Regions from separate parts of the Alteromonas sp. genome, predicted to be linked through region 1. Evidence: predicted binding sites of a transcription regulator. Region 1 holds the regulator's gene; each other region holds the start of a gene.
The links. The regulator FliA, encoded in region 1, starts transcription of late flagellar genes. The targets are predictions, from matches to a motif close to CTAAAGNTNNNNNNNNNNNNGCCGATA.
Positions count from the first base shown of each region.

Region 2: the regulator FliA is predicted to act here: its motif matches at 7,254-7,280, upstream of AC4PME_RS03060 (flagellar protein MotY).
Region 3: the regulator FliA is predicted to act here: its motif matches at 5,956-5,982, upstream of pomA (flagellar motor protein PomA).

Region 1 covers NZ_CFHOXV010000002.1:189,954-200,345, reverse strand. Annotated here, with positions in the region: gene AC4PME_RS02485 (chemotaxis protein CheA) at 1-1,206, opposite strand, end outside; gene AC4PME_RS02480 (protein phosphatase CheZ) at 1,219-1,965, opposite strand; gene cheY (chemotaxis response regulator CheY) at 2,000-2,383, opposite strand; gene AC4PME_RS02470 (RNA polymerase sigma factor FliA) at 2,431-3,159, opposite strand; gene AC4PME_RS02465 (MinD/ParA family protein) at 3,156-4,022, opposite strand; gene flhF (flagellar biosynthesis GTPase FlhF) at 4,019-5,464, opposite strand; gene flhA (flagellar biosynthesis protein FlhA) at 5,494-7,596, opposite strand; gene AC4PME_RS02450 (tetratricopeptide repeat-containing diguanylate cyclase) at 7,751-9,676, shown strand; gene flhB (flagellar biosynthesis protein FlhB) at 9,666-10,392, opposite strand, start outside.
Region 2 covers NZ_CFHOXV010000002.1:321,990-332,381, reverse strand. Annotated here, with positions in the region: gene rsxC (electron transport complex subunit RsxC) at 1-945, shown strand, start outside; gene rsxD (electron transport complex subunit RsxD) at 946-2,019, shown strand; gene rsxG (electron transport complex subunit RsxG) at 2,016-2,666, shown strand; gene AC4PME_RS03085 (electron transport complex subunit E) at 2,663-3,355, shown strand; gene nth (endonuclease III) at 3,364-3,999, shown strand; gene AC4PME_RS03075 (aspartyl protease family protein) at 4,004-4,444, opposite strand; gene AC4PME_RS03070 (hypothetical protein) at 4,762-5,121, shown strand; gene glpQ (glycerophosphodiester phosphodiesterase) at 5,327-6,340, shown strand; gene AC4PME_RS03060 (flagellar protein MotY) at 6,349-7,212, opposite strand; gene rnt (ribonuclease T) at 7,403-8,038, shown strand; gene AC4PME_RS03050 (sugar porter family MFS transporter) at 8,145-9,467, shown strand; gene AC4PME_RS03045 (peroxiredoxin) at 9,548-10,153, opposite strand; gene AC4PME_RS03040 ((2Fe-2S)-binding protein) at 10,378-10,392, shown strand, end outside.
Region 3 covers NZ_CFHOXV010000012.1:15,548-25,939, reverse strand. Annotated here, with positions in the region: gene ribBA (bifunctional 3,4-dihydroxy-2-butanone-4-phosphate synthase/GTP cyclohydrolase II) at 1-115, shown strand, start outside; gene ribH (6,7-dimethyl-8-ribityllumazine synthase) at 201-674, shown strand; gene nusB (transcription antitermination factor NusB) at 686-1,105, shown strand; gene thiL (thiamine-phosphate kinase) at 1,167-2,132, shown strand; gene AC4PME_RS09230 (phosphatidylglycerophosphatase A family protein) at 2,132-2,623, shown strand; gene dxs (1-deoxy-D-xylulose-5-phosphate synthase) at 2,702-4,567, opposite strand; gene AC4PME_RS09220 (farnesyl diphosphate synthase) at 4,600-5,493, opposite strand; gene xseB (exodeoxyribonuclease VII small subunit) at 5,545-5,790, opposite strand; gene pomA (flagellar motor protein PomA) at 6,027-6,788, shown strand; gene AC4PME_RS09205 (flagellar motor protein MotB) at 6,795-7,721, shown strand; gene AC4PME_RS09200 (class I SAM-dependent methyltransferase) at 7,753-9,012, opposite strand; gene AC4PME_RS09195 (DUF1365 domain-containing protein) at 9,012-9,773, opposite strand; gene AC4PME_RS09190 (NAD(P)/FAD-dependent oxidoreductase) at 9,770-10,392, opposite strand, start outside.

The sequences.
Region 1 (10,392 bases):
CAAGCGGTTACGAACCAGCACCAACTCACCGACCATATTCATAATCTGGTCAAGGCGTTTGGTGTCTACCCGAACAGTAGTTTCTGCCTGCGGGGCTTTTTCTTCTTTCTTAGGTGCAGCTTTTGCAGCAGGTGCTGCGGGCTTGGAAGGGGCAGCGGGTGCGGCTGGCGCAGCCGGAGCCGCTTTTGCGGCCGGAGCAGGTGCAGCAGCTTTAGCAGGTTGAGCCGGCTTGGCAGGCTCTGCAGGTTTAGACTGTTCCGCTTTGGCAGCCTGAACGGCTTTAGTTGCCTGAGTGTCAACTTCAACACCACCGGCAATGCCGGGTCCCTGACCTTTACCGTGTAACTGGTCTAGCAAAGCTTCAAATTCGTCATCGGTGATTTCGTCACCGTCAGAACCGGCTGCAGCCTGTTCCGCTGCCGGTGCTGCGGCCGCCGGTGTAGCGGCAGGTGCGGCATCGCCACCAAACTGTCCTTTACCGTGAAGCTCGTCTAACAGAGCCTCAAATTCATCATCGGTGATATCTTCACCATCTCCGCCTGCGGCTGCTGCCGGAGCGGGCGCAGGTGCAGCTGGCTTTGCAGGTGCATCTGCCGACGGTCTGCCGGGCGCACCGGAACCATGTAGCTGGTCCAGTAATGCTTCAAATTCATCTTCGCTGATATCTTCAATGCTGTTATCACCGGCAGGCTCTGCAACAGCGGTGGCTTCCGGTGCAACCGGTACCTCTTCAACAATCAGCTCAGGCTCTTCTGCTACCGGCACTTCTTCTGCCGGTGCTGCCGTTTCCCCGCCAAAAATATTTTCGCCGGGGGCTTCTGGCTTGCTCAACTTATGCAGAACATCAACAAGATTTGAATCAGCGGCTTCGAGTGGCTCACGGGCTTTTACCCGCTCAAACATTTCCACTACGACGTCTGTCGCTTGCAGAATGACATCCATTAATTCCGGCGTCAGTGTACGCTGGCCATTACGCATTACGTCAAAGACGTTTTCTGCGCCGTGACAAATCTCAACCAGTTCAGTCAGAGATAAGAAACCTGCGCCACCTTTTACCGTGTGATATCCACGGAAAATCGCGTTGAGGAGGTCAGCGTCTTCCGGATTATTCTCCAGGTCAACTAACTGTTCCTGTAATTGTTCCAGGATTTCTCCGGCTTCGACCAGAAAGTCCTGTAATATATCCTCATCAACATCAAACGACATTCATTCGCTCCCCTAAAAACCAAGGCTCGACAGGAGATCATCCACGTCATCCTGGCCTTGTACTACGTCATCCCGCTTCTCAGCGTTCATGATTGGCCCTTCCGCTTCAACAGCGTCCGGTTTATTCGTGGTGCTCTGTGCTTTAACAGGTGCATCCCGTTCACCGAACACGGTCAGCATATTCACAAGGCTGTCTTCGACTTCTTTCACCAGATCAATCACTCTGCGAATAACCTGGCCTGTCAAATCCTGATAACCCTGTGCCATTAATACTTCGGTCAAAAGGCTGTTAAGTTTAGAAGAATCTTTCGACATGTCCTTAAACAGGGCGTCGATATCCATACATAAACTCTTGAATTCACCGAGCTCAATCTGACGGGTCATAAGCTTTTGCCATTCAGGCTCAATAGCTGTGATCCGGTCTGATAAAGATTCAGCAATGGGCATACAGGACTCTACAGCGTCCATTGTAGTATTAGCCGCTTTTTCAGTTTCTTCAATTACGTAGGTGAGACGCGTTTGCGCATCAGGAATATCGTCATTAGCCAGACCAGCAATTCGCTCGTCTAACTGGAAGGTGTTGAGGGCGTCATGAAGTTGACGGGTAAGTTTGCCAACTTCAGCAAAAAGTTCGACAGACTCTTTGGCAGATACGGCCTCAAGCAGGGCGTTGGCGGAATCGTCATCGCCCTGCTCAAGATATGCTACCAGCTGTTTTGCTTCTTCGAGCGAAATAGGGACTTTTTTAGTAGGAGACATCCAGTAATCCTCTTCTCTGGCGGGAGCGGCTGGATCAACCTAAACGCTCAAAAATCTTGTCGAGTTTTTCCTTAAGTGTAGCGGCTGTGAAAGGCTTCACAACATATCCGTTTACACCTGCCTGTGCTGCAGCAACGATTTGCTCTTTTTTCGCTTCAGCTGTCACCATCAATACTGGCAAGTGCTTGAGTTTGTCGTCTGCACGAATAGCGCGTAACAGGTCGATACCCTGCATACCTGGCATGTTCCAGTCGGTCACGACAAATTCAAAGTCGCCTTGCTGGAGCATGGGGAGGGCCGTACTTCCATCGTCAGCTTCCTGAATATTGGAAAATCCAAGATCTTTAAGCAGGTTCTTTATGATTCGTCTCATAGTAGAGAAGTCGTCTACTACAAGAATTTTCATACTCTTGTCCAAAATAGCCTCCGGTGAGGATTATCAATCGTTATTAATATTAGTATGTTTTATTCTTCTGCCTGCCATGATTGCATTCGAGCTTTTAGTTTTAACATGGCCTGGCTATGAATCTGGCTGACCCTTGACTCACTGACTTCAAGAACTTCACCGATTTCACGTAAATTCAGTTCTTCATCATAGTACAGGGACAGTACAATTGCTTCCCGTTCAGGTAATGTTGTGATGGCATGCGCCAACGCCTTTTGAAACGCCCCCTGCATTAAATCTTCGAGGGGTGAATCATTACCTTTATTCTGTTCTGTGCTGATTACATCTTCTGATACACCCAGGTCTTCAATACCGACAAGTTTACCGGCATTCACCTCGTTAAGCATTTGATGATAATCATTAATACTGACATTTAGCTTAGCAGCAATTTCTGTATCACGCGCGTCTCTGCCAGTTTCTCTTTCAACTTGTGTTATGGCTTCCGTAATAGCACGGCTATTTTTATGCACTGAACGGGGTGTCCAGTCGCCCTTACGGATTTCATCCAGCATAGCACCACGAATACGGATACCTGCGAAGGTTTCGAAACTGGCCCCTTTCGAGCCGTCGAAATTTCTGGCTGCTTCCAGCAATCCGATCATCCCTGCCTGAATCAGGTCATCCACCAGCACACTGGCAGGCAAACGCGCCATCAGGTGATGGGCAATACGTTTTACAAGGGATGCATGGCGCTCGACCAGCTGCGACTTGTCGGTCTGCTGCTGGTAAGCTGCCGCTTTACTATTCAACGTTGGCTTCCTACTGCTTGCTTCGTCACCAGTTGTTCAATGAAAAATTCCAGGTGACCACCCGGCTGAGCCGGTACCGGCCAGTTAAGCGCTTTGGTGGCTAACTGACTAATCGCGACGGCCGCAGGAGAACCGGGAAATGCATCCACAATAGCGGTTTGCTTTCTGACTGCCCGACGAATATTTTCGTCGAAAGGTACAGTTGCCACCAATTCTAGTGCCACATCCAGGAATCTGCCTGTCACTTTTGATAATTTACTGAATAATTCCTGCCCTTCACGAATGTCCCGAACCATGTTTGCCACTATTTTGAAACGGAACACGCCGTGCTCACGGTTCAATATTTTAATCAGTGCATAGGCATCGGTCAGAGAAGTCGGTTCGTCACAAACCACGACCATGATGTCCTGCGAGGCACGGGAGAAACTCAGTACCATATCGGAAATACCGGCAGCGGTATCTACAATCAGCACGTCAATCTGCGACCGCAACTCACTGAAAGCACGGATTAATCCGGCATGTTCTGTGGGCGATAACTCAGTCATTGCCTGAGTACCTGAAGTCGCCGGAGCGATTTTAATACCGTGAGGTCCGGTTACCAAAACATCATCAAGTGTGCATTCACCGGATAATACGTGAGAAAGGTTCTTCTCAACACGCAGACCCAGCATGACGTCAACGTTCGCTAATCCTAAATCGGCATCGAGTACCATGACCCGCTTACCTTGCTTGGCCATAGCAATCGCCGTGTTTAATGTAATGTTGGTTTTACCAACACCACCTTTGCCGCCGGTAACGGCAATAACCTTTATGAGGCGTGATTGATTCATCTTTCGTAAGCTACTCGCTTGATCTTCGATCATACTGCCTGAACTGAATTAACTTCATGATTACGCTTAGTATGATTCAAACCGTACTTTTTATAAAGCTTTGCAGCGGCAGATACGAGAGATTTTGCATCAGCAACTTTAATATCTTCAGGTACCTGCTGCCCGTCGGTCACATAACTAACTGGCAATTGCTGTTCAACAGCAACACTTAAAACCTCACCCAAACTGTAGCATTCATCAACTTTCGTGAAGATACATCCGTCAAGCTTAACGGAATTATACGCTTCAATGATGCGTTGCAATGCAGGATATTGGGTATTTGCCTGCGCAACCAGGTATTTACGGACAGGTTGCATTTGTCCGTGATTAAATTGACCAAGTTGCTTAATTAAACGACTGTCGCGCTGACTGAAACCAGCCGTGTCTATTAATATTAGACGCTTATGGCGTAACTGGAAGAGAAGTTCGGCTAATTCTTCACTGCTTTGCGCCTTCCTTGTAGTACAGCCAATAATTTTGCCATACGTTGCCAGCTGTTCATAAGCGGCAATACGGTAGGTATCGATAGTGATCATAGCCACCTGATCAGCACCGTATTTTTGCGCATAGCGTGCTGCTAATTTAGCAACAGTCGTGGTTTTGCCTGTTCCCGTTGGACCAACAAGAGCAACCACACCGGTTTGGGTCAGGATATCATTACCGGAAACATTAAGGCGATTAGCCAAAAGGTTGAGAAGGTAAATCCATGCTTCCCGCTCGGTGTATTGAGACGGGGTGTAATGCACCAGTTGCTCAGCCAGTGAAGCGCTCAGCCCCATACCGGTTAAACACTGGGTCAGATAACTGTGTACAGGGCGCTGACGCTGCTTTTTGGCATCCATCAAGTCTGCGACCTGATATTGTAAAACGCTGCGAAGAGAGGCCAGCTCCTCTTTTATCGCATCCAGCTCACTGGCAGGGGCACCGGCAGACTGCTGACTTTCCGCCGCTTTAAAATCGGGATTCATTTGAGATACCGGTGCAGGCCTTTGTTCTTTTGCAGAAAATACATCAGCAAATGAAAACGCCTCTTCGTCATGAGATGCAGCGGGTTGTGGGTTGACCCCACGGGTATCTGCGGCAAATGCAGACGATGTTTGTGGTGCAGGAGAAACTGCAGGATTCTGACGGTCACTTCCGGCAGCCGCAGCTTTTTCTGCAGCCTGCTTTTCAAGTAACGCCCGTAAGGTATCCGGACCATCGTCACCGATAATTTCGCTGAGGCTTGGCGTCGCCTTTTGTGCAGCTGTTTTACCTGCGTCATGGCGGGTGTTGAGTTTTATTTTTGCTTCCGGCTCTTTATCGTAAGCGGCGACCAGCTCAATACCGTCTGCCACTTTGCGATTCGACATGATTACGGCGTCACTGCCCAATTCTGCTTTTACCTGGCTTAATGCTTCCCGCATATCTTTGCCAAAAAACCGTCTGATTTTCATCTCAACCTCTTCACTCACCCGGCGTCAGATTATTGACCCACAGAGCTGACAATTTTGATTTGTTTGTCATCAGGGATTTCCTGATAAGACAACACATGCAGGCCAGCTACCGAATACTTCAGGAAGCGTGACAGCACAGGTCTTAACATGCCTGACGTCAACAGTACCGCAGGCTCGCCATTCAGTTCTTGTTGTTGTGCGGCCTGTTGCAGGGATTGCTGGAGCCGGTCTGCCAGTCCCGGTTCGATGCCGGCGCCGTCCTCTCCTCCTGCCTGAAGTGACTGGTGCAACATCTGTTCCAACTCTGGTGCCAGAGTTATGACAGGCACTTCTTTCGCTCCCTGACTGATTTCCTGCACAATCAAACGCTTCAGCGCAATACGCACTGCAGATACCAGCACATCCGGATCCTGACTGCGGGGTCCGTATTCCGATAAGGTCTGAACGATAGTACGCATATCGCGGATGGGAACGCCTTCGAACAATAAGGTTTGCAGTACTTTTACAACGGTGCTCAGCTGCAAAATATCCGGTACCAGCCCTTCCACCAGCTTAGGACTGGATTTCGCCAGCATATCGAGAAGTTGTTGTACTTCTTCATGACCGAGTAACTGGTAAGCATTGTTGCTGAGTAACTGACTGAGATGTGTCGCTACCACGGTGGCCGCATCCACTACTGTGTAACCAAGGGTTTGCGCATGCTCCCGCTGATTCGGCCGTATCCACACGGCATCCAGTCCGAAAGCGGGGTCTTTAGTCGCCCGTCCTTCCAGCTTACCGAACACCTGCCCGGGGTTAATCGCCAGCTCTTCATCATGACTGATTTGCGCATCTCCGATGGTCACACCCAGCATGGAGATCGTGTAGGCATTGGGGTCGAGATCCAGATTATCGCGGATGTGCACCGGCGGAACCAGAAAGCCCAGTTCCTGAGACAGTTTCTTCCGCACACCTTTTATACGTGTAAGCAATTCGCCGCCCTGTGATTTATCCACCAGCGGAATGAGCCGGTAACCAACTTCAAGGCCGATAGTGTCAACTTGCTGTACGTCATCCCAACCCAGCTCTTTAATTTCCGGAGCAGGCTGGTCAGCACCACCTTCCATTTTGGCCGGCACAGCCGGTTTTTCTGCCGCTTTCTTCGCCTGCACACCCTGCCAGTATGCATAACCGGCAGCAATAGCAGAGAAACCCAGAAAGGCCACGTGGGGCATGCCGGGCACAATCCCCATGACAAACAGCACCGCTGCGGCAATATACAGAGCCTGCTGATTACCCAGCTGTGTCCGGATTTCCTTACCCATTTCCTGGGTTTCGTTTTCACGGGTGACGATAATTGCCGTTGCCACCGACAACAACAGGGATGGGATCTGGGCAACCAGACCGTCACCGATTGTCAGAATAGTGTAAACTTCCAGCGCATTTCCAAACGACAAGTCATGCTGAATCATGCCGATAAATAAGCCACCGACGATATTAATCATCATGATGAACAAACCGGCTACCGCGTCACCTTTAACGAATTTTGATGCACCGTCCATCGAGCCGTAGAAGTCTGCTTCTGCGGTGATTTCTTCCCGGCGCTTGCGGGCTTCATCCTGATCGATATAGCCGGCATTCAAATCGGCATCAATGGCCATTTGCTTACCGGGCATGGCATCAAGTGTAAATCTGGCGCTGACTTCAGATATACGGCCGGCACCGGCTGTCACTACTTTGAAGTTGATAATGAGCAGGATGGCGAATACCACCACACCCACCGCATAGTTACCACCAATAACCACGGCTCCGAAGGCTTCGATTACCTTCCCCGCAGCATCGCCGCCTTCATGACCATACAGCAAAACGACCCGCGTCGAGGCAACATTCAATGCCAGCCGCAACACCGTAGCAATCAGCAAAACCAGGGGAAATATACCGAAATCCACCGGTTTTTGGGTAAATACAGCCACAAGAATAATGACCAGACTGAGGGCGATGTTAAAACTGAAAAGAACATCGAGCAGAAAGGGCGGCATGGGCAAAATAACCATGCCCATGATCGCCAGCAAAACGACAGGCGCCCCCAGACCACTGGTGATATTTTGAATCTGGTTTTTGTCGAACCGCTGCAGATAGCCGGATAGCTGCATAAAATTTGCTCTCGCTAACAGAAAATTGACGCTTACTTCGTGTCTGTCAGTGTCAGTTCAACTAATGTGCCAGTTTGAAAATGTTTGCCTGCGTGCGCCCGGCGGTGTTTTTTGAACTATAGTTAAACCGGATGAGACATGCTCAGGACAACAAGTGCCGGAATACCCGTTAAAACAGCGACGTATTGCATTTAAGAACAATATTATTCCTGTTGTCGCCGCGACAGGCCTGATATTTATGTCTTATTGCACCTTTGCGGCACCGGCACAGGTATCTGCGCCCGATGATGCGGTTATCCACGTCATTAAGTCTTTTCATCAGCACCCGCAGGAAACCGTACTTGGTCTGGAGGAGATGCTTGATGATGTCCTGCCCGACTATACGCCTGCCACCATTCAATATCTGCTGTCGTACTTTTACATGAAACTGGGTGATTTCAGCCGCTCAGAGTCTCTTCTGGAACAGGGGCTTGAAAATGTAGATCAAGTAGGCGAACCGTTGCTCTATCACCGTTTACTGTTGCAAAAATCGCAACTTTACGAAAAAACAGAGCGCCAGGTGCTGGCGCTGCATTATGTCGCTGTCGTCAGTGAGTGGGCACAGCAGCATACTGTCACCCAGCTGTACATCGGTGCATTAATAACGGAAGGATTAATTCAGCAATCACTACAAAATCGTGAGGCCGCGCTGACAAAACTGATCATTGCCCACAGAATTGCATCGGAGAACGCGACTCAAATCCTGCCTGCTCACATAGCTGGTCTTATTGCATCGGTGTTTCAGCAGGCTGAACAGTACGACAATGCCCTTCCCTATTTGCAGGAGGCGCTGGAATTTGCCGTCACCAGAAACAACCGGGTCAATCAGCAAAACCTGTTACATAAGCTTGCTCTTTCTCACTTTGCTACGGGCGACGAAATTGCAGGGCAGCGTTATTTCGACGAAGCAATGACCATTGCCCGGGAACTGGCAGACAAAAATGCGCAGGTGGAATTACAACTTCTTGACGCTGACAGGTTAATGAAAAAGAAAGCCTTTACAGAGGCGCTGGCAATTTACCAACACTTAACAGCGATTCAGGAAATACTGCCATCTGAACAGTATTACGGGGACATTTTACGGGGCTTATCAAACGCCCATTATCATACCGGCAACTTCGGCACCGCACTGGACACACTGGCCCGCGCAGAAACGATTTCTGCATCAGCTACGCCTAAAGAAATGATTGAGTCACGGATACTGGAATCAAGAATTCAGGCGGCATTAGGCAACTACGGCGAGGCCTATCAAACCCTGGAAGACGCACGCAATAAACAAGTAAAACGCCTGAATGAAATCAGTGCTGAAAAGTTGTTCAAACTGCAGACTCTTTTCGACGTTGATAAGAAAAGTCAGGAAAATGCCGCCCTCAAAGCGATGACAAAAGCTCAGGAATTGCGGATAAAAACAGAGCGCCAGCGGGGCTTCTTTATGATATCAGCGCTCGTTTTACTTTTCAGTCTGTGCGTGGCACTGGTTATTTTGCAGAAAAAGCGCGCCAGGTATCAGCATAAACTGGAACAGATTGCGATGACTGACAGCCTGACATCTCTGCTAAACCGCCAGCATACCTTTAAATTACTGGAAGAACAGGCTGACATTGCCGGGGCCTGCGGCAAAAAACTAGCTGTCGCCCTGCTCGATATCGATTTATTCAAACAGGTAAATGATAATTTTGGTCACGCTGCCGGCGATGAAGTATTACGCACCTTTGGTGCTCTGGTCAGAGACAATTTCAGAAAAACCGATATTACAGGCAGAATAGGCGGTGAAGAATTTTTACTTATATTTCCTGATGCGGATATTACAGAGGCAAAAGCTGCTACAGACAAATTCAGAGCTGCCCTGAAAACGGCCGGAAATGCCCTTCCCTATGCATTGGGCCCGCTTACGGTATCCGGCGGGATAGGATACGTTACAGGACCTGATACGATGGCCGCAGAACTGGAAGCCATCGACAAAGCATTATATCAGGCCAAAGAAACAGGCCGCGACGCCATCATTGTTGTGGATAAAAGTACTGACGGGTTTACCGTCTGAGTTCAGGTGGGATGGGCAAGTCTTTCTTAAGTGGCTTAGGCCGTTTGCCCTTACCGGCTTTAAACGCCCGCAACTGATACACATACGCCAGTACCTGTGCCACCGCCATGAACAATTTATGGGGAATTTCGTGCTCAACTTCAGTGGAATAATAAATAGCCCTTGCCAGCATGGGTGACGGCACAACAGGCACTTCATGGGCACCGGCAATTTTACGGATGTGCATGGCCAGTTCATCAATTCCTTTTGCCACCACCACAGGCGCTCTGCCGCCATTATCATCGTATTTAAGTGCCACGGAATAGTGCGTCGGGTTAGTCACAACCACATCCGCTTTCGGTACTTCCTGCATCATCCGGCGGGCTGCTGCCTGATATTGCAGGCGACGAATACGTCCTTTCACCTGAGGATCACCCTCGGCATTTTTACGTTCGTCTTTCACCTCCTGCTTGGACATTTTCATTTCTTTGTTGTGCTTGTACAGCTGGTACGGCACATCAAAAATAGCGATGGGGATCATGCCCAGTGTCAGCAGGAAAAACGCCCATTCGAGCATATTCAGTGCATGGAACAAATTATTCGGGTACAACCCAAGGTCAAGATGCAGTGCTTCATCCTGAAAGTACATTAACGACACCAGCGCCATGGCACCGATAACAAAGAACTTGGCAATGGACTTGAGCAGTTCCACCAGGCCATTAATACCGAACATGCGC
Region 2 (10,392 bases), 130 kb from region 1:
CTTGAACGGGAAAAAGAAGAGCGGGAAGCGAAACATCGTAAAGCCAAAGAAGCAAGGCTGGCAGCTGCCGCACAACCGGCAACTGACGCTCCAGCCTCTCAAAGCAGCGATACAGCACCCAAAGATAAAGTAGCGGCCGCACTGGCACGTGCCAAAGCCCGCAAAGCGGCAGCACAAAAAGCAGAAGCGCAACCGGAAACGGCGCCCGCTCCACAGGAAGAAGCTCCTGCTGCAAATGATAAAAAGGCTGCAGTCGCAGCAGCCATTGCCCGGGCGAAAGCTAAGAAAGCAGCTCAAAATGCAACGCCTCCTGCAGATTCCGCTGACGCCGCTCCTGCACCGGAAGGCGAAACTGACAATAAGAAAGCCGCAGTTGCAGCAGCCATAGCCAGAGCGAAAGCTAAGAAAGCAGCTCAAAATGCAACGCCTCCTGCTGATTCCGCTGACGCCGCTCCTGCACCGGAAGGCGAAACTGACAATAAGAAAGCTGCAGTTGCAGCAGCCATAGCCAGAGCTAAAGCCAAAAAGGCGGCCAGAGAAGCGCAACAGTCTGCAGACGACAACAGCGAAAAACCGCCGGTACAAACAGAACCGGCTCAGCCAGAACCGGCACAAAAAGAACCTGAAGCAACCCAATCCTCCCCGGCAGCACCGTCTGCTGAAGAAGCCAGAAAAGCGCGTATTGCAGCCGCTGTTGCCAAAGCAAAAGCGAAAAAGGCGGCAAAAGACAATGATGGCGCACCGGAACAGGCTGCAAAAACCGGAACAGGGGCTCAGGAAACGACTGATAAACCCGACGCTGACAAGCAAACAGATGCACAGGCTGATTCAGACACAGTACAAAAAAAAGCAGATCCTGCGGATGAAAAGAAAGCCCGTATTGCTGCTGCGGTTGCAAAAGCAAAAGCGAAAAAAGCCGCCAGAGACAACGGGAATAATGACTAAATGAAACTAAATCTTGCCAGTTCCCCTCACTTACGCGCAAAGCGTGATACCAGTCAGGTCATGCGCCTGGTGCTGTACGCCATGTTGCCGGGCATTGCTTGTCAGGTTGTATTCTTTGGCTGGGGCGTCATCATTCAGGCGTTCCTTGCTGTTGCGACAGCACTGGCAACAGAAGCCGCGATTTTGTCTCTGCGTAATAAACAGGTTAAACGCAATCTGTCTGATTACAGTGCCGTACTCACAGCCTGCCTGCTGGCAGTCAGTATCCCTCCTACTCTGCCCTGGTGGATGACCGTTACCGGCACTTTTTTCGCCATAGCAATCGTGAAACAGCTTTACGGCGGATTGGGCTATAACCTGTTCAATCCGGCGATGGTGGCTTATGTCGTGCTGCTGGTATCTTTCCCTGCAGCAATGACTCAGTGGCTGCCACCGGAAGGCGTAAGAGCGACAGCATTATCCTTTACAGATACATTGAGCCTGATTTTTACCGGTTATACGCAAACCGGTCTGGATGTTACTCAAATCAGGGATGTGGCTGACGGCATGACATCTGCGACGCCGTTGGATCAGGTGAAAACCGGCCTGACCCGTTCTTCAACTTACTCTGAGTTACTGGCATCGCCAATTTACGATGGAGGCCTTTTTGACAGCGGTGCCGCAGGCTGGTCCTGGGTAAGCGCAGCCTGGGCCCTTGGCGGGCTGGCGCTGTGGCGTCTGAAGGTTATCAGCTGGCACATTCCCGGCAGCATGATCGCCAGCGTTGCCCTGTGCGCTTTATTTTTTCATCTGCTCAATCAGGATATCTACGCGTCACCGGTGTTTCACCTTATCAACGGCAGCGTATTATTCGGTGCGTTTTTCATTGCCACTGATCCGGTTTCCGCCTCCACCACAGCAAGAGGTCGGATAGTATTTGGCGCGCTCATCGGATTCTGGATTGTGATTATCCGTACGTTTGGCGGGTATCCTGATGCGGTCGCCTTTGCGGTCATTATCATGAACATGGCTGTGCCGCTAATCGATTATTACACCCGTCCGCGCACCTACGGCCATCCGCGGGGTAAAGCATGATGAACAGTATTGTGAAAAATGGCGTCATGCTGGGCGCTTTTGCCATTGTGACCACCGGTTTAATTGCCACTACTTTTTTCGGCACTGAGTCGCGCATTGCAGAGCAGGAACAGCAAAAATTGATGTCTTTGCTGAACGAAGTGGTACCCCAATCGCTTTATGATAATGAACTGTATGCAGATTGCACCGCCGTCACTGATCCGATGCTTGGTAAGCCGGGCACTTTACGCCACGTTTACCGTGCACGGTTAAACGGAGAGCCCGCCGCCCTTGCTATTGAAGCTGTGGCACCGGACGGTTACAGTGGTGATATTGCCGTTGTTATCGGTGTCACTGATGACATGACGGTAACCGGCGTGCGGACTGTGAGACACCAGGAAACTCCCGGGCTGGGTGACAAAATTGAATTGTCAGTCAGTGACTGGATAACATCCTTCAGCGGTGAGTCCTTTGATGATTCTGCGCTGAACAAATGGCAGGTAAAAAAAGACGGTGGCAAATTTGACCAGTTTACCGGCGCAACGATTACTCCCCGTGCCGTTACAGGTGCAGTAAAACGGGCCCTGTTGTATGTGGAAGCAAACCGTGAGTCTTTATTTGCCTTGCCAGTTAATTGCATGGCTAAGCAACCCGGAGGTTCAGAATGAGTGAGTGGAAAAATCTGACCATCGAAGGTTTATGGAAAAATAATCCTGCACTGGTTCAGCTTCTGGGTTTGTGCCCCCTTCTTGCGGTCACCGCAACAGTTATTAACGGGCTTGGCCTGGGGCTGGCAACCACACTGGTGCTGATTGGTTCAAATATTACCGTGAGCCTGGTACGTAATATTGTCAGGAACGAAATCCGGATCCCGGTGTTTGTGATGGTTATTGCAGGTTTCGTGACCGTTGTTCAGCTACTGATGAACGCCTTTACTTACGAACTTTATTTAACACTTGGCATTTTTATTCCGTTAATTGTGACAAATTGCGCCATCATTGGCCGGGCTGAAGCCTTTGCTTCTAAGAATCCGGTCCTTCCGGCAGCCCTTGACGGCCTGATGATGGGTGCAGGGTTTACTGCTGTGCTGATGTTACTTGGCGCCATGCGCGAAGCGCTGGGTTCCGGTACCCTGCTAAGCGGAGCCGACCGTCTTTTTGGCAGCATAGCGACCAACTGGACCATTACTTTGTTTGATACAGACCAGCCTTTCCTGCTTGCTATTTTGCCGCCGGGCGCATTCATTGGCATGGGTCTGCTCATTGCTCTTAAAAATGTTGTTGACGCGCGGATGGCTGCCAAAAAGGTTCCGGAAGCCAAAACCGTCACCCGAATCAGGGTAACTACTGAAAGTTAAGTGTTGCTATGAATAATACTAAAAGAAAGGAAATTCTGACCCGGCTGAGAGATGCTAATCCTCATCCCACGACTGAATTGAACTTCACTACACCCTTTGAATTGCTGGTCGCAGTGACCTTGTCCGCACAGGCCACCGATGTGGGTGTGAATAAGGCGACGGCCAAATTGTTTCCCGTGGCCAATACGCCGCAGGCTATCGCAGATTTGGGCGTAGATGGTTTAAAGGAATACATCAAAACTATTGGCCTCTACAATGCCAAAGCCGAAAACGTGCACAAGCTCAGCAAGATCATTGTTGAAAAGCACAATGGCGAGGTACCGGAAAGCCGGGAGGCGCTGGAAGCTTTGCCGGGCGTTGGCCGTAAAACGGCGAACGTAGTACTGAATACAGCATTCGGCTGGCCCACCATTGCTGTAGACACTCACATATTCCGGGTATCAAACCGCACTAAATTTGCCATGGGTAAGAACGTAGACAGAGTGGAAGAAAAGCTGTTAAAAGTCGTGCCAGCTGAATTTAAGGTCGACGTTCATCACTGGCTAATCCTGCACGGCCGATATACCTGCATCGCCCGCAAACCACGTTGTGGTTCCTGTATTATTGAAGACTTGTGTGAGTTTAAGGAAAAAACAGAAGTCTGATTTATCAGCGGCAACCGGACAGGGTGACGGATTCAGCCGTGATGGTCATAGGTGCCGCTTTAAGCAGTGTATTGATACCCAGAATATTGTTTCCTCCGGGCATCACGGCAACTTCTACCGGACCCAGTTCGCAAGCCTGCCCGATACGGATTGAACTGAGCTGATACTGCGACACAGTGAGAATTTTACCGTTCGCCAGTCTGGCTGCCGATTTACCCGATTGTTTCAGCTTCCGGCCTTTGGTTAACGCCTCAAAAGTTGCTTTATTTAAGGTCAGCAAGCCGGAGCCGGTGTCGAGAAGAAATGAAGCTGTGACTGCCGATTCAAGCGTCGCTTCAAGGTACAGGGTACCGCCTGCACTCTGGTCAAGTGGCACCGCCTGTTCACTGGCAACTACGGCAGTTGTAAGCAGCATTCCTGCTACCCATAAAATGATGCTCTTCATAACTGTTCCGGCCCTGCTGACGATACCTGTACAGTTACAGCAACTTAAACGCCATTCCGGTAAGTTACTGATATTTCATTACCCTGTTCCTCTCAGTGCCCATCCAACAAACCAAATAAGTGCACAACCAGCCAAATTGCACCACCAAAAAGCATGAAAAGAAAAAAAGTAGTGAAATCGTCCACATTTGATAGCTAAGCATTCTCTAAACCCTACAGCTGATAGATTAAAACTATCTCCAGATAGTATTGTTTCATTTTTATTCAGCCATACAATGGAATAAAGCACCATTTTGATGCAAACAAAAGGACACTGTTATGAAAAGAACCCTCTCTCTGCTGAGCTTATGTGTTTTACCGCCCCTGTTTACCGGAGCGGCTGCCGGCGAAACACGAAATAATGAAATGGTTGATATCCAGGTTGTGGATTATGCCGGTAAACCACCGTTTAAACGCAAAATAGTCAGCCTGCCGGTACATGACGTGGCTCAACTTGAGTTGGCAGGTGGCGAACCTAAAGAGTATGTGGAAGTGAAAGAGGTCATCATGCGGGGTAAACCTCCCTACCGCCGCATCACAACAACGATGCCTGTATACGATGTCGCTCAGTTTGAACTGCTGGAAACGGAACAACAAAGCGGAAAACAGGGCACTCGTCCCCCGTTTAAGCGCTTCTGAACATAATGTCAGGGCGGCGTAGAATTGACTAGGCCGTCCTGTTCTCTTTCCTCGTTGACCATTTTTTCAGTACCTTCCGCTTTTACAGATCTACGTCACACGAATGTCTTCTTTCCCCGCCAGAATAGAGGTTTTGGTACCGGCAAAAACATCCTGTATGCTTTTCTTTTGCTGTCGTTACCTGTGTCGTTCACCAATAAAGGATCTGTTTGTGTTAAAAAACACTTTGCTCTCTTTCACCTTTTCTACACTGTGTTTGAGTACCAGTGCTGCTGCATTCGATATCATTGCTCACAGAGGTGCATCCGGCTATCTTCCCGAGCATACACTGGAAGCTGCAACACTGGCGTTTGCCCAGCAACCGGATTACATCGAACAGGATGTGGTAGCCACTAAAGATGGTGAACTGGTTGTACTTCATGATATTCATCTGGATACAGTAACCAATGTGGCCGCGAAGTTTCCTGACCGCGCCCGTGACGATGGCCGTTGGTATGCGCTGGATTTCACGTTAGCGGAATTGCGCACTCTTCAAGTAAAAGAGCGGGCGGATACCGCTGGAAAACAAGTGTTTGCCAAGCGCTATCATGGCAATAAAGCGCTGTTTACCATTGCTACGTTAGATGAACATATAGAACTCATCAGTGAATTAAACCGCGAATTTAACAGCAACATTGGCTTTTATACTGAAATCAAGTCGCCAGCCTGGCATAAAAAAGAAGGCACAGATATCAGCCAACTTCTGCTTGATACACTGGCGCGCTATGACCTCAATGGCGGGAATGCCAATATTTATGTGCAGTGTTTTGATTTTGCTGAAGTTAAGCGTCTGCGCGACGAGCTGGGTTTTAAAGGCAAGATAGTTTTGTTGCTGGCTGACAACAGCTGGGGTGAGTCTTCCACTGATTACCAGGCACTTCTGACTGAACAGGGCATGCATGATATTGCAAAATATGCTGATGGCATTGGTCCTTGGTTACCACAGTTACTGGACATGCAGGCAATGCAGCAAGGTAAGGTTGTCCCTGCTTCCTGGCTGGCAACGGCGAAAAAAGAAGGGCTGATTATTCACCCTTATACATTCAGAATTGATGCACTGCCAACAGGTATGACAGCAGAACAGATCCTCGGACTGCTAACCGGACCGTTGGCGGTTGATGGTGTTTTTACCGATCAGGTCCCGCCGGTAAAAAGCTTTTTACAACAAAGCGGAAAATAACCAGACGTCTACCCCCTGGATAACCGCACCACAACGCGGCGGTTGAGCGCACGGGCGTCACTGTTGTCATTTGGCGAGATGTGACGCTTCTCGCCGTGGCCAGTGACTTCGATACGGGAGGCATCCACACCCATGGCTGTAAAATACTCTTTCACCTGATTAGCACGGCGGACAGATAACTGCTCGTTGCTCCAGCGTCCACCATAGCTGTCGGTATAACCGTCCAGTAACACCAGTTCCAGTCCGCTGTCTTCTTTCAGGTATTCTCCGATCATGTTCAGACGCTTCTCTGAGTATTTCGTTAAGTCTACGCTGTTTTTCTCGTAAGACAGCACGGTGTAGGCAATATCATCAAAACTGTAGGGCAACAGTTGTGACACGCACTTCACGAAGTTGCGGTATACCGGTGTGAAGTTGCTGGCATTCAGGGCAACAGCCACTTTGTCGTATTCGTTGTACCAGTCCTGATAGTAGATAGTCGGCCAGTAGCCCTTTTCCAGTTCACTGAGCATTGTCCAGGCAGCTTGCTCAGGCAGGTCGCCGTTGTACTGGGTTCGCAGAGTCATATCAGCGATATTTTTAGGTGCTGCGCCGGGCATCCATGAAGGAGGGACGGAATAAACGGCGGCCATGCCAAATTTCTTCGGCAGCAGTTGCATGTCCAGCTCGAATTCCATATTCAGTTGCTTCGACGCTACGCTGGAGAACTCGGCATCGCCGTAACCGGGCACTGCATGAGATAAAGTGCACTGCAGACGGCTTTCATCTTTCAATTGCCAGTCAGAGGATTCCACAGTCGCAGAATACTGGCGCATTGCGCCGTAACCCGGTGCACTTATCAGCAAAAAACACAATAAAGCCTGTCGAAACATAATATGCCCTGAAACTAAGAGAAAAGAGGTGGCTCTTTCTTTATCGCCGCCCTGCGCAAAAAGTTTAGCACAATGGTCAGTATAATCCCCTTCCCTTACAGGTAACAAAGGTAGATACATACGGCGTATCTTGCGATAATCCACTTTTCCTTTGCCCATGCACTTGTTTATTCAGAGGCTTCTTCGTTCTATGTCTGAAAACGCGAATTTGTTAAAGCACCGTTTCCGTGGTTATTTTCCTGTCATTATTGATGTGGAAACTGCCGGTTTTAATGCTACAACTGATGCACTGCTGGAAATCGCTGCTGTCACTTTGCGTATGGATGAACAAGGTGATTTGCACCCCGACAAAACCGTGCATCATCATGTCAATCCCTTCGAGGGCGCGAACCTGGAGCCGGCTGCACTAGAGTTTAATGGTATCGATCCTCATTGTCCGTTAAGGGGCGCACTGGATGAAGCCGATGTCATGAAAGACGTATGTAAGCAAATCCGCAAACTGCAAAAAGATGCAGATTGTCAGCGCTCAGTAATTGTGGCCCATAATGCCACCTTTGATCAGAGCTTTGTAAATGCCGCGATTGCCCGCAGTAATATTAAGCGCACTCCGTTTCACCCGTTTGTGTCTTTCGACACAACGACACTGGCTGGGTTAGCCGTTGGTCAGACAGTACTGGTTAAGGCATGCCGCGAAGCCGGGATTGCGTTTGACCAGAGTGAAGCACACAGTGCCCTTTACGATGCAGAGCGGACAGCAGAACTGTTTTGCTACATTGTGAACCGCTACAAACATTTAGGTGGCTGGCCAGTCGCGCCTGCCGAATAACCGGTCAAAGGGACAGCTATCCTGTTTCTATTTGGCGCCGCCTCTTCCTTGTTAACAAATTGTAACGTACACTGAGAATAACTGAATCGTTTAAGTCGTGTACGTTATGAAACATCCCGTTGTCCTCTGGACCCTGACCGTCGCCTTCGCCGGTTTTCTTTTCGGGTTTGATACCGCTGTTATTTCCGGCGCTGATCAACCCATTCAGGCTTTATGGCAAACCTCAGATCTGACTCACGGATTGCTGGTCATGTCTTCTGCCCTGTGGGGTACCGTTGCCGGCGCCCTCACCGCCAATATTCCCTGCGATAAGTTTGGACGCAAACCAGTACTTGTTGGCATTGGCATTTTGTATGTGGTGTCAGCCATAGGCTCAGCACTGGCAACCGATCCTGTGTTTTTCAGCATTATGCGCTTTATTGGCGGGTTTGGGGTCGGTGTGTCGTCCATTGCGGTGCCCGCCTACATTGCTGAGATTGCGCCGGCGCAGAAACGGGGCCGTATGGTAGCCACCTATCAGTTCCAGATTGTGTTTGGTATTCTCATCGCCTTTCTTTCAAATTTTATACTCTCCGCCTGGTTCAGCCTCGACTGGCGGTGGATGCTGGGTATAGAAGCCATTCCGGCAATGATTTATCTGTTATTAGTACTTAATGTACCGGAAAGCCCGCGCTGGCTGCTCCTGCACCGGAATGATGAAAAACAGAGCCGTGATATTTTGCTCCGCGCCGGTGAAACTGACCCGGATGCTGTGCTGGCTGCGGTAAAGCGGGATGTTCAGAATCATCGCAGTCCGTCACTGTTTAATGCTGCCTACCGTTTACCGGTGTTGCTGGCTTTTCTGGTGGCGATGTTTAATCAGTTGTCAGGCATTAATTTTGTTATCTACTTTGCACCCAGAATATTCTCACTGGCCGGCCTGGATGCTTCTTCGGCTTTGTTATCCAGTGCAGGCATTGGTCTGGTAAACCTGGTGTTTACCCTCGCCGGACTGGCACTGATTGATAAAATGGGCAGACGACAATTGCTGTTTGCCGGCTCACTGGGCTATCTGGTGTCTCTGAGCCTGCTCACCTGCGCGTTCTGGTTGCAATGGCAGGGAATACTCGTGGTGGGTCTGATATTTTTATTCATTGCTTCTCATGCCATGGGCCAGGGTGCTGTTATATGGGTGTTTATTTCAGAGATATTTCCTAATAGCGTCCGCGCCAAAGGTCAGGCCCTGGGCAGCAGTACTCACTGGGTGTTCGCAGCGCTGATTGCCCTGCTGATGCCCTGGTTGCTGAGCCAGTTTTCAGCATCCGCTCTGTTTGCGTTCTTTACGGTTATGATGGCCTGCCAGCTTATCTGTGTGATTACCTTTTTCCCCGAGACAAGAGGAGAAACGCTGGAAGATTTGGGAGATACACTTTCCCGCTCACAGCGTTAAGTGATAACGCCACAGCAGGAATAAAAAAACGCCGCAGGAGCAGTGCTCCGTGCGGCGTTTTCCGGTATTTCAGGCTTTGCTTACAGCTTGTCTGCTTCTTCAGACAGGTATTTAGCAACACCGGCAGGAGATGCATCCATACCCGCTTTACCTTCAGTCCAGCCAGCAGGACATACTTCACCGTGCTCTTCATTGAACGTCAGCGCGTCAACCATACGCAGCATCTCATCAATGTTGCGGCCCAGAGGCAGATCGTTAACGACCTGGTGACGTACGTTACCTTCAGCATCAATCAGGAATGAACCACGGAAAGCAACACCCGCTTCAGGATGTTCCACATCGTAGGCCTGGCAAATTTCGTGCTTAACGTCAGCAACCAGAGTGTACTTAACCGGACCAATACCGCCCTGATTTACCGGTGTATTTCTCCACGCATTGTGTGAGAACTGAGAATCGATAGAAACACCGATCACTTCCACGCCGCGCTTCTGGAATTCTTCATAACGCTTATCAAATGCGATCAGCTCAGAAGGACATACGAAAGTGAAGTCCAGAGGGTAAAAGAACACAACGGCTTTCTTACCTTTGATAGCTTCACTTAACGTGAAAGAATCTACAATTTCACCACTTCCTAAAACAGCTGCTGCAGTAAAGTCAGGGGCCGGACGGCCTACCAGTACGCTCATTGTTCGCTCCATTAATCTTTTAAATATTATCTGTTTGCCCGCAGGCATAACCAATATAGGTGCAGTTATCTGAAAGCCAAGGTTTTTCAGGCTCAAATCGAAAATAAATCCCTTTGTTTTCTTAATGTAGACTAAAGATTAATCGAAAGATTGTTGCAGAAGTATTGCTAATTATACAAATAACAACTATTATCATTCACGTTGAAGTTAATAAGGTTTGTTGTATGTTCGTTTGTATG
Region 3 (10,392 bases), on a different contig from region 1:
CAGTCAGATTCTGGCGACTATGGGCGTCAAAAAAATGCGTTTGCTCAGCAAGCCGGTCAAATACCACGCGTTGTCCGGCTTCGGACTGGATGTGGTGGAATACATTCATAATTAGTTCCCGTGTAATTCGTGAACATTCGATTTAGTTTGCGCGCAGTTATGCTATACTGCGCGCCGTTTTTTCATAGGGGTGGAATACCATGCAGGTAATTGAAGGTAATATTCGCGCGACAGGCAAGAAATTCGCGATTGTTGTGTCACGTTTCAACAGTTTTGTTGTAGAAAGCTTGCTTGAAGGTGCGCTGGATACGTTAGAGCGTCACGGTGAAGTCAGCGACAATGACATCACACTGGTTCGCGTGCCGGGTGCATATGAATTACCTGTAGCAGCAAAAAAACTGGCAGAAAAAGGCCAGTTCGATGCGATTATCGCTTTAGGTGCGGTGATCCGCGGTGGTACGCCTCACTTTGATTTTGTTGCCGGTGAGTGTAACAAAGGTCTGGCGCAGGTATCACTGGAGTATGGTATTCCGGTTTCTTTCGGTGTTATCACTACAGATTCTATCGAACAGGCTATTGAGCGTTCCGGTACCAAAGCGGGGAACAAAGGTGCAGAAGCTGCACTGGGTGCCCTTGAGATGGTGAACGTTGTTTCAGCGCTTAACGATCTTTAACCGGGGGTTACGTGAAAGTATCCGCACGTCATAAAGCCAGAGAACTTGCCCTTCAGGGTGTTTATTCATGGCAAATGAGCAAGAACGATATCGCCCAGGTGGAGTTATCACTTGCGACCAGTAACGATATGCAGAAAGTCGACATGGTGTATTTCCAGGCCATGTTGCGCGGTGTTGCGGAAAATGCAGAAGCATTAGACGTAAAAATTAAGCCATACCTTGGCCGTTTACCGGAAGAACTGGATCCTATCGAAAAAGCGATTCTGCGTATTGCTACCTATGAATTAACTGAGCGCATGGACGTGCCTTATCGCGTAATTATTAACGAAGCCATTGAACTTGCTAAATCTTTTGGTGCCGAAGAAAGCCATAAGTTTATCAATGGTGCGTTAGATAAAGCGGTGAAGACGTTACGTCAGCACGAGCGTTAACAGCGATCTATTTACGTACCTGTACGTAATGACACGACGACACTGAATTAACCGGTAAAACGTGAAAGAATTTGATCTTATTGGCCGTTACTTTGCAAATGGCGGCCATCAACGAAAAGACGTAATCGTCGGCATCGGTGATGACTGTGCTGTTACGTCTGTTCCTGCAAATCAGCAGCTCGCCATTACCACTGATACACTGGTGTCCGGCGTGCATTTCCTTAAAGATGCGCCTGCCAGATCCGTAGCCTATAAAGCAGTTGCTGTTAATCTCAGCGATCTCGCCGCAATGGGTGCAGAGCCAGCCTGGATTTCTCTTTCCCTGTCTATGTCTCATGTGGACGAAGCCTGGATGGAAGAATTTGCCAGTGGCCTGTATGAGCTCACCAGATACTATTCTGTGCAGCTCATTGGCGGTGATACGGTACGCGGTCCTCTGGCGATGACTATCACTGCACAGGGTTTCATTCCTCCTGAAGCTGCATTGAAGCGCAGCACGGCGAGACCCGGCGACTGGATATATGTTACCGGCACTACCGGTGATGCCGGCGCGGGTCTGGATATTCTCAAAGGGTCACGTGAAGCCAAAGAGGAAGACAGGGAGTTTCTGGTTAAACGTCATTTGTATCCCACTCCGCGTGTAGCTGTCGGAGCGGCACTGCGACGCATTGCCTCTTCCTGTATTGATGTGTCAGACGGCCTGCTGGCTGATTTAAATCACATTCTGAAAGCATCAAATTGCGGTGCAACTTTGCACGTAGACCGCTTACCCGTGTCTTCGGCCTTGTTCAATTGTGTGGGTGCACAGGATGCCTACCGATATGCGCTGACTGCCGGTGATGATTATGAACTGGTGTTCACTGTAAACGAAGAGCAGCGTGGCAATCTGGAAACGTCTCTGGCCAGCACAGGTGTAAAGGCTACCTGTATCGGTCAGGTAACGGGGCAGGCAGGCAAAACAGACTTAAAATTGTATGACGAGCCGTATCAACTGAAAGACGTTGCGGGCTACGAGCACGATTTTTAATGCAACCTGAGTACCGTGCCAGAGTATCAATGAAAAATCCGGTGCATTTTTGTGCACTGGGCTTTGGCTCCGGTCTGATCCCGTTGATGCCGGGGACGTTTGGTTCTCTGGCAGCGATTCCCTTAATTCTGCTCCTTGCGCCGGCCGGTAACGTTATTTTTATAACGGCGACGATATTGAGCAGCATCGCCGGCGTGTACTTTTGCGGTAAAACTGCCACAGATATGGGCGTTCATGATCACGGCTCCATTGTCTGGGATGAAGTGGCCGGTATGCTTCTCACTTTTCTGTTTGTTCCGCTGAGTATGTCTACGCTTATAGCCGGTTTCGTGTTATTCCGCATTTTTGACATTTTGAAGCCCTGGCCTATCGGACCGGTTGATAAAACGGTTCACGGGGGACTTGGCATCATGCTGGATGATATTCTTGCGGGGATCATGGCTTGTGTGTGCCTGCATGGTCTCATATGGCTGGTTCCCGCTATAGGTTAACTCACTGCTTATCGAATAAAAAAGCCGTTCTGTGTGAAGCAGAACGGTTTTTTCGTTTATCTTTTACAGTAACCTTTCTCAGTCGGCAAAATACGACTTTACCTGACGGATAATACCGGCGGTGTCGAGACCATGTTCAGCATACATTTCCTGCTGGGTACCCTGCAAAATGAAGCTGTCAGGAAGACCAAGATGGAGTGTGTGCATTCTTTGCTTCGCAGATTGCAGATATTCTGTTACTGCAGAACCGGCACCGCCCATGATACAGCCATCTTCCAGGGTCACTATGCCTTCGTGCTCCTTGCAGATTTCATCTATAACCGCTGTATCCAGAGGTTTAACAAAACGCATATCAACCACTGTGGCATCGAGAGATTCAGCAGCTTCCTCTGCATATGGTAGCAATGTACCGAAATTCAAAATAGCAAGCTTGTTACCTTTACGAAGCGTACGTGACTGGCCTAACGGGATTTCAGTCATGCTTTGCTGCGGCGTGATGCCTTTCCCCGCACCACGTGGATAACGCACAGCAGCAGGCTTCTGCGCCTTATGACCGGTATAAAGCATCTGACGACATTCATCTTCATCAGCAGGGGTCATAATGATCATGTTAGGAATACAGCGTAAAAACGCTATATCAAATACGCCCTGGTGAGTTGGACCGTCGGCACCAACCACACCGGCGCGGTCGATGGCAAACAGCACAGGTAAGTCTTGCAGCGCCACGTCATGGATCAACTGATCGTAAGCCCTTTGCAAAAAGGTAGAGTAAATGGCAACAACGGCGTTATACCCTTCTTTGGCAAGACCGGCACCGAAGGTCACAGCGTGCTGTTCTGCTATGGCCACATCAAAATATTGTTCAGGGAACTGCTGGGAAAACTTCACCATGCCAGATCCTTCACGCATGGCAGGGGTAATAGCCATGAGTTTGGGATCCTGAGCCGCCATATCGCACAACCACTGGCCGAAAATGGCCGAAAACGTGGGGGCTGAAGGTGCAGATTTAGGCAGGGCGTTATCTTCCGGATTAAATTTTGGAACAGCGTGGAATTTTATCGGATCCTGTTCCGCTACCGGGTAGCCTTTCCCTTTTCGTGTAACTACGTGCAGGATGTGCGGGCCTGAGAACTGACGCATGTTGCGCAGGGTATCGACCATGCCATTAACATCATGGCCGTCAATGGGACCAATGTAATTAAACCCGAGCTCTTCAAAAATAGTGCCCGGCACTACCATGCCTTTGATGTGCTCTTCTGCACGGCTGGCAAACTCTTTAATCGGCGGAACATTACTCAGCAGCTTTTTACCGCCATCGCGGATTTTATTGAAAAAGTTACCGGTAAGCAGACGGGCCAGGTGACTGTTCAGTGCACCGACATTTTCCGAGATAGACATCTCATTGTCGTTAAGTACCACCACCAGGTCTTTGTTTATGTCCCCGGCATGGTTCAACGCTTCAAACGCCATACCTGCTGTCATCGCACCGTCGCCGATAACAGCAACCACTTTACGGTCTTTGCCTTCTTTATCTGCTGCGACAGCCATACCCAGTGCGGCGCTGATGGATGTAGACGAGTGACCGACAGCAAAGGTGTCGTACTCACTTTCCGGGGGCCACGGGAACGGGTGCAGACCATTTTTTTGTCGGATCGTCGACATGCGGCCGGCACGGCCGGTCAAAATTTTATGCGGGTAAGCCTGATGGCCAACATCCCACAATAAACGGTCGAATGGGGTGTTATACACATAGTGTAAAGCCACGGTCAGTTCTACTGTGCCAAGGCCGGAAGCAAAATGGCCACTGGTCTGACTAACTGAAGCCAGTAAAAACTGTCGCAACTCATCAGCCAGTTCACGGAGTTTTTCCTGTGGCAGCTTTCTGAGTTCATCCGGCGTCAGTGCCTGTGCCAGAACAGGATAGTGCGTTAATTCTAAACTCATTGTTATCGTTTCATTATGTTGTTTAGCATAAATCAGTATGTCCGTTTTACCATCAGGTCCGTAAACTCAGACAGCAATCCGGTATTGTAGGGCAAACTGTCTAAAGCTTGAAGGGCACTGGCATGAAGACGGTTTAATTCAGCCTTCGCCTGTGCCATTCCCAGTAATGCCGGAAACGTATTTTTGCCAAGTTCAATATCGGAACCCTGCGGTTTGCCGGTGACTTCGGCATCACCTTCCACATCCAGAATGTCATCCTGAATTTGAAAGGCCAGTCCCATGTCTCCCGCGTAACCCGTCAGTGCTTCCCGGTGCTCCGGTTTAAGATCACTGCAAAGTACCGTAATCATTTCCGCGCAGGCCTGCAGCAATGCGCCGGTTTTAAGGCGATGCAGGCGGGTAAGGGACGCAATGTCTATCGTGGAACCGGTAGCTGCAAGGTCTATCGCCTGGCCACCGCACATGCCGGCGTATCCAGAGGCTCTGGCAAGAATACTGACCAGTTTTGCGCGCTGACCATTGGCGAAGTCGCTCATGGGAGCATCAGCAAGAATACTGAACGCCAGGGTTTGCAAGGCATCTCCGGCAAGGATAGCCGTCGCCTCATCAAACTGAATGTGACAGGTGGGCTTTCCGCGGCGAAGATCGTCATCGTCCATTGCCGGCAGGTCGTCATGAGCCAGAGAATAAGCATGAATGCATTCTATCGCCATGCTCACTGCGGCCTGATCCTGACCGGGAATATCCAGTGTGTTACCTATGATATGTACCAGTAACGGACGCATACGTTTGCCACCGGCAAGGAGCGCATATTCCATGGCTGCGCGAAGTTGTGGTGCGTGATCAGGAAGTGCGGCAACGAGGCGCAGCAAGCTTTCGTCAGTGTCGTGCTTAATCTTCTGACGTAAGCTGTCAATATTTGTCATGAATTACCTGTATAACAAGGTGGAGCGGAGCGGTCTCTCCGCCAGATTTTATCAGTCTTCAGAAGGGGTGAAATCAACCAGCGTTTGTTCACCTTGCTCAGCGAGCAATATTTTGACTTTCTGTTCTGCCTGCGCGAGAGTCTGTTGACTCAGACGGGATAATTTTACGCCACGTTCGAATTTTTCTAAAGCTTCATTCAGCGGCAATTCTCCCGATTCCATTTCCGTCACGATGGCTTCAAGTTCTGCCAGTGATGCTTCAAAAGAGGGCGCAGATGGCGTTTTTTCTGTGGTCACGTCGGATATCCGGTGCAGTTTTAATGATAATCGCGCACATTAACCGGGCAGGCACGCGGGGTCAATTGGTTTGTCCTGTTCCTGTGTGGTCAAACGGCGGGTATCTCTCTGGTTTTATTGACGATACCTAATAATCAGCATTCATCTGGTAATCTTGTATTTTGATTATAGAATTCATAATACCGGCCGATAGAGTTAATGGCATCGCGATAAGAGAGTTTTTTGAGGAGCAATAAGTGGATTTAGCAACCGTCATAGGCATGTTAGGTGGTATCGGCTTTATTGTCATGGCCATGATCCTGGGTGGGGATTTGGGCATGTTCGTCGATGTTGCCTCAGTGCTCATTGTATTCTGTGGTTCTATCTTCGTAGTGATGTCTCAGTTTACGCTGGGTCAGTTTTTCGGTGCCGGTAAAGTGGCCGGCAAAGCATTCATGTTCAAAATCGATCCGCCGGAAGTGCTGATTGAAAAAATCGTTGAAATGGCAGATGCGGCCCGTAAAGGCGGGTTTCTCGCACTGGAAGAAGCCGAAATCGATAATGCCTTTATGCAAAAGGGCGTAGATATGCTGGTAGATGGCCACGACATTGAAGTGGTCAGAGAAACGCTGAAAAAAGATATTCAGATGACCACTGAGCGCCATGAGTTCGGTGGTTCAATTTTTAAAGGTCTGGCCGATGTTGCGCCGGCGATGGGGATGATCGGTACACTGGTTGGTCTGGTTGCCATGTTATCAAATATGGATGATCCTAAATCAATCGGTCCTGCCATGGCGGTAGCACTTTTAACAACACTTTACGGCGCCTTCCTGGCAAACGTTATCTGTTTGCCGATTGCCGCTAAACTGGAAAACCGTAAAGAGGAAGAGAAACTGAATCAGTCTCTGGTCCTTGACGGTATCGTCGGTATTGCTGACGGTCAAAACCCGAAAGTCATTGAGGGGATTTTGAAAAACTACATCGCTGCCGGCAAACGTGGCGGCGGGGACGAGGAGTAATCTGCTATGTCAGATGAATGCCCTAAATGTCCCCCTCCCGGCCTGCCGGCGTGGATGGGGACGTTCGCTGACCTGATGTCTCTGTTGATGTGCTTCTTCGTTCTGTTGCTGTCTTTCTCGGAAATGGATGTACTGAAATTTAAGCAAATCGCCGGCTCCATGAAGTTTGCCTTCGGCGTGCAGAATAAAATTGAAGTTAAAGACATTCCCAAAGGAACCAGTGTTATCGCGATGGAGTTTCGCCCGGGCCGTCCGGATCCGACGCCTATTGAAACCATTCAGCAGCAAACCATCGATATGACTCAGCCAACGCTGGAGTTTCAGGCAGGGGATGAGGACTCATCCGGTGGCCGGCAAACACAACGCGGGTCCCAGCGTGGTGGTCAGGCTCAGCAAACTGCATCAGATTCTGCGGCTTCATCATCAAAAAGCTCTGACAAAGAGCAGGATAACGAAATGATGAAGAAGGTGGCTGAACAACTGCAAAAAGAAGTGGCGGACGGCTCTATTGAAATGGAGTCTTTGGGTCAGCAACTGACTATCCGGATCAGAGAAAACGGCTCATTTTCCGCCGGTTCGGCATTTTTGCAGCCTCAGTTTAAGCCCGTGTTGAGAAAAATTGGCACTTTACTCGCAGAAATGCCCGGTGAAATAGAAATTTCAGGACACAGTGACGGCCAGCATATTGCCAATGAGCTGTACCGCTCTAACTGGGATTTGTCTGCACAACGCGCTGTGGCCGTGGCGGAAGAGATCCGCAAAGCGCCGGGATTTGATGAGTCACGCATGTCCGTGACCGGTCTGGCTGACACTAAACCTCTGGTTGAAAACGCAGCCACTGCTGACGACCGTGCCCGCAACCGCCGGGTAGAAATTAACATCAATCAGGGCAAACCGTTATTGTCTGAACCTATTTCGGTGCTGGAAGAATAGCAGGGCGGGAGAAGGGCGCAGCGCTAAAGCGCTACGCTCCCCGTTGTATTGTGTCTCTGAAGTGAGGTTTTGACAGGACCAGCTGAACTGTGGAGATAGTCCGTTCCAGAAATCCGCCTTCGCAATATTTAAGATAGTAAGTCCACATGCGCATGAAGCGCTCGTCATAACCATCCTGCATCAGCGGCTCTTTGGCATTGATGAAAGCTTTGTACCAGTGATCCAGCGTCCTGGCATAATCCAGCCCGATATCCTGTAAATCTCTTACAGATAAATCACTGAAACGTTTGAGGTAGTCGTTGATAACCAGCTGCGAGGGCAGAAACCCGCCCGGGAAAATATATTTCTGAATAAAATCCACACTTTTGCTGTAGCTGTCGTAACGACGGTCATCAATGACAATAGACTGCAATAACATCAAACCATCGTCTTTCAGTAGGGAGGCACATTTATCAAAAAAGTTGCCCAGGTAACGTTTACCTACAGCTTCAATCATCTCGATGGACACCAGTTTGTCATACTGGCCTTCAAGGGTCCGGTAATCCTGTTTTAGCAGGGTGATTCTGTCACTCAGATTTTCTCTTTCTATCCAGGCTGCAGCGTAAGCATGTTGCTCTTCAGAGATGGTTGTGGTGGTGACTTTGCAGCCATAGTGCTTTGCTGCATAAACAGCCAGGCCGCCCCAGCCGGTGCCGATTTCCATCAGGTGATCTGACGGTTTCAACTGTAATTTGTCACAGATTGTTTTCAGTTTGTGAGTCTGGGCATCGCTCAGCGAAGCATTAGGATCCGGATAAATAGCCGAAGAGTACATCATGGTCTGATCAAGGAACCGCGTGTATAGCTTGTTGCCTAAATCATAATGGGCTTCAATATTTTTCTTCGCCTGACTTTCGGTATTACGGCGTAAGAAATGCTGTACCTTCTGGAGAGGGAGCACCAGCAGACGGAATTTCTCTTCCCACTTGTCCAGTACGGGTAAGTTACGGGCGAACACTCTGATCACAGAAGTCAGGTCCGGGCTGGTCCATAATCCGTCAGTGTAAGTTTCACCTGATGCCACACTGCCGCCAAACAGCAAATGACGGTAAGCTTTTACGTTGAGTATGTTTACATCAGCCTTAAGCTCACTTTCCGGATCGCCAAATTGGGCTACGGTAGTGCCATGTTCTTTGATTGTCATGTGACCTTCGGGTAACAGTGACAACACTTTAAAAAATGCACTTCTGCAAGCGCGGTCAATACTGCTGGCTTCCTGCTGAAATATAAAAGTGGATTCGCCGTGTGACATTATCTCGGTTCCTGACTTTTAGGGTGATCGTAAATTGGCGCGCGCTTGATAAATAATTTCAGTGCCTGCCAATAGATACCGGCTACGGTTTTTATTGTCATACTGGGTATACGTCTCAGTGTAGAGCGCAGATTCTCATTATTAAGTGAAATTCTTGTCATGTTTACGCCGGCTACAAAATCCTTTTTCTCCGTGTGACAGGCCAGGGATAAGGAAAAGCGCTCACCCGGCGGCGTTATCTGCCATTTATAGGTCATCTCCAGCGGGTTGAATGGCGACACATGGAATGCTTTTTCCGTATCCTGTTGGCTGGCCATATCGACCAGATAATAATGTCTTTCATTCCAGGGTGTATTGCTGACTTCAGCCATCATGTGAGTATAGATGCCTGAGGCAGGGTGCCGTAAAAAATAGAAATTTACCGGACTGAAGTACATGCCAAGGGTGCGCAACTGGCCGAGAAAGTAAACATCACCGTCGAGTTCAGCTCCCTTGTTCAGTGACGTCATTTTAGACTTTACCGCAGTTTCAAGGGGCACGCTGGCGTCGCCGCAATAATCGGGGCGGTAGAAGCGGGTGAAATTTCTGCTGTGTACGGAAAACCACTTAAGTGATTCACCGAGACTGTCTGCTTCCGACAGTTTCAGCCAGAACAAAGCGATATCGTATTCAAACTTGTGTTCCACCGGCCTGAACCGCTGGTGGAACGTTTTGCCCAGGTAGATGCCGCTTTCTGTCTGAGAAATGTCTTGCTGACTCACAAAGTTGCTCCGAAGCGTTCGCACACATCCAGAGCGCTTCTGACGCCATCTTCGTGAAATCCGTTGTACCAGTAAGCGCCGCAAAAATGCAGACCGTCTTTCCCGCAGATTTCGCCGCGCCGCTGCTGGGCTGCGACCATGGGCGCACTGTATTGAGGATGAGCGTAATCGTAGCGTCGCAGAATTTTTGCCGGATCAATGGCAGCAGTATTATTGAGCGTGACGCAAAAGGTCACCGGTGCGGTGTCGAAACGCTGCAATATGTTCATATTATAGGTAACAGCTGCCGGGGCATGATTTTCTTCAGGTGTTTCTTTCAGGCGGTAGTTCCAGCTTGCCCATGCCAGCTTTCTTTCGGGTAGCTGAGTGGTATCCATGTGCAGCACGACTTCATTTTTAGCATAAGGGATCGCACTGAGAATGGCGGATTGTGAGGGCGTAGGCTCAGCCAGCATGGCCAGCGCCTGATCTGAGTGGCAGGCGAAGATAACCTCATCATATTGCTCAGGTTCCTGACCACCTGCCGTTACCTGCCAGCCGTTACCGTTTTTTTCTACCCGTGAAACCGGTGTCGACAACTTTATATTGTCTGCAAACCCTTTTGTCAGCTTAGGAATAT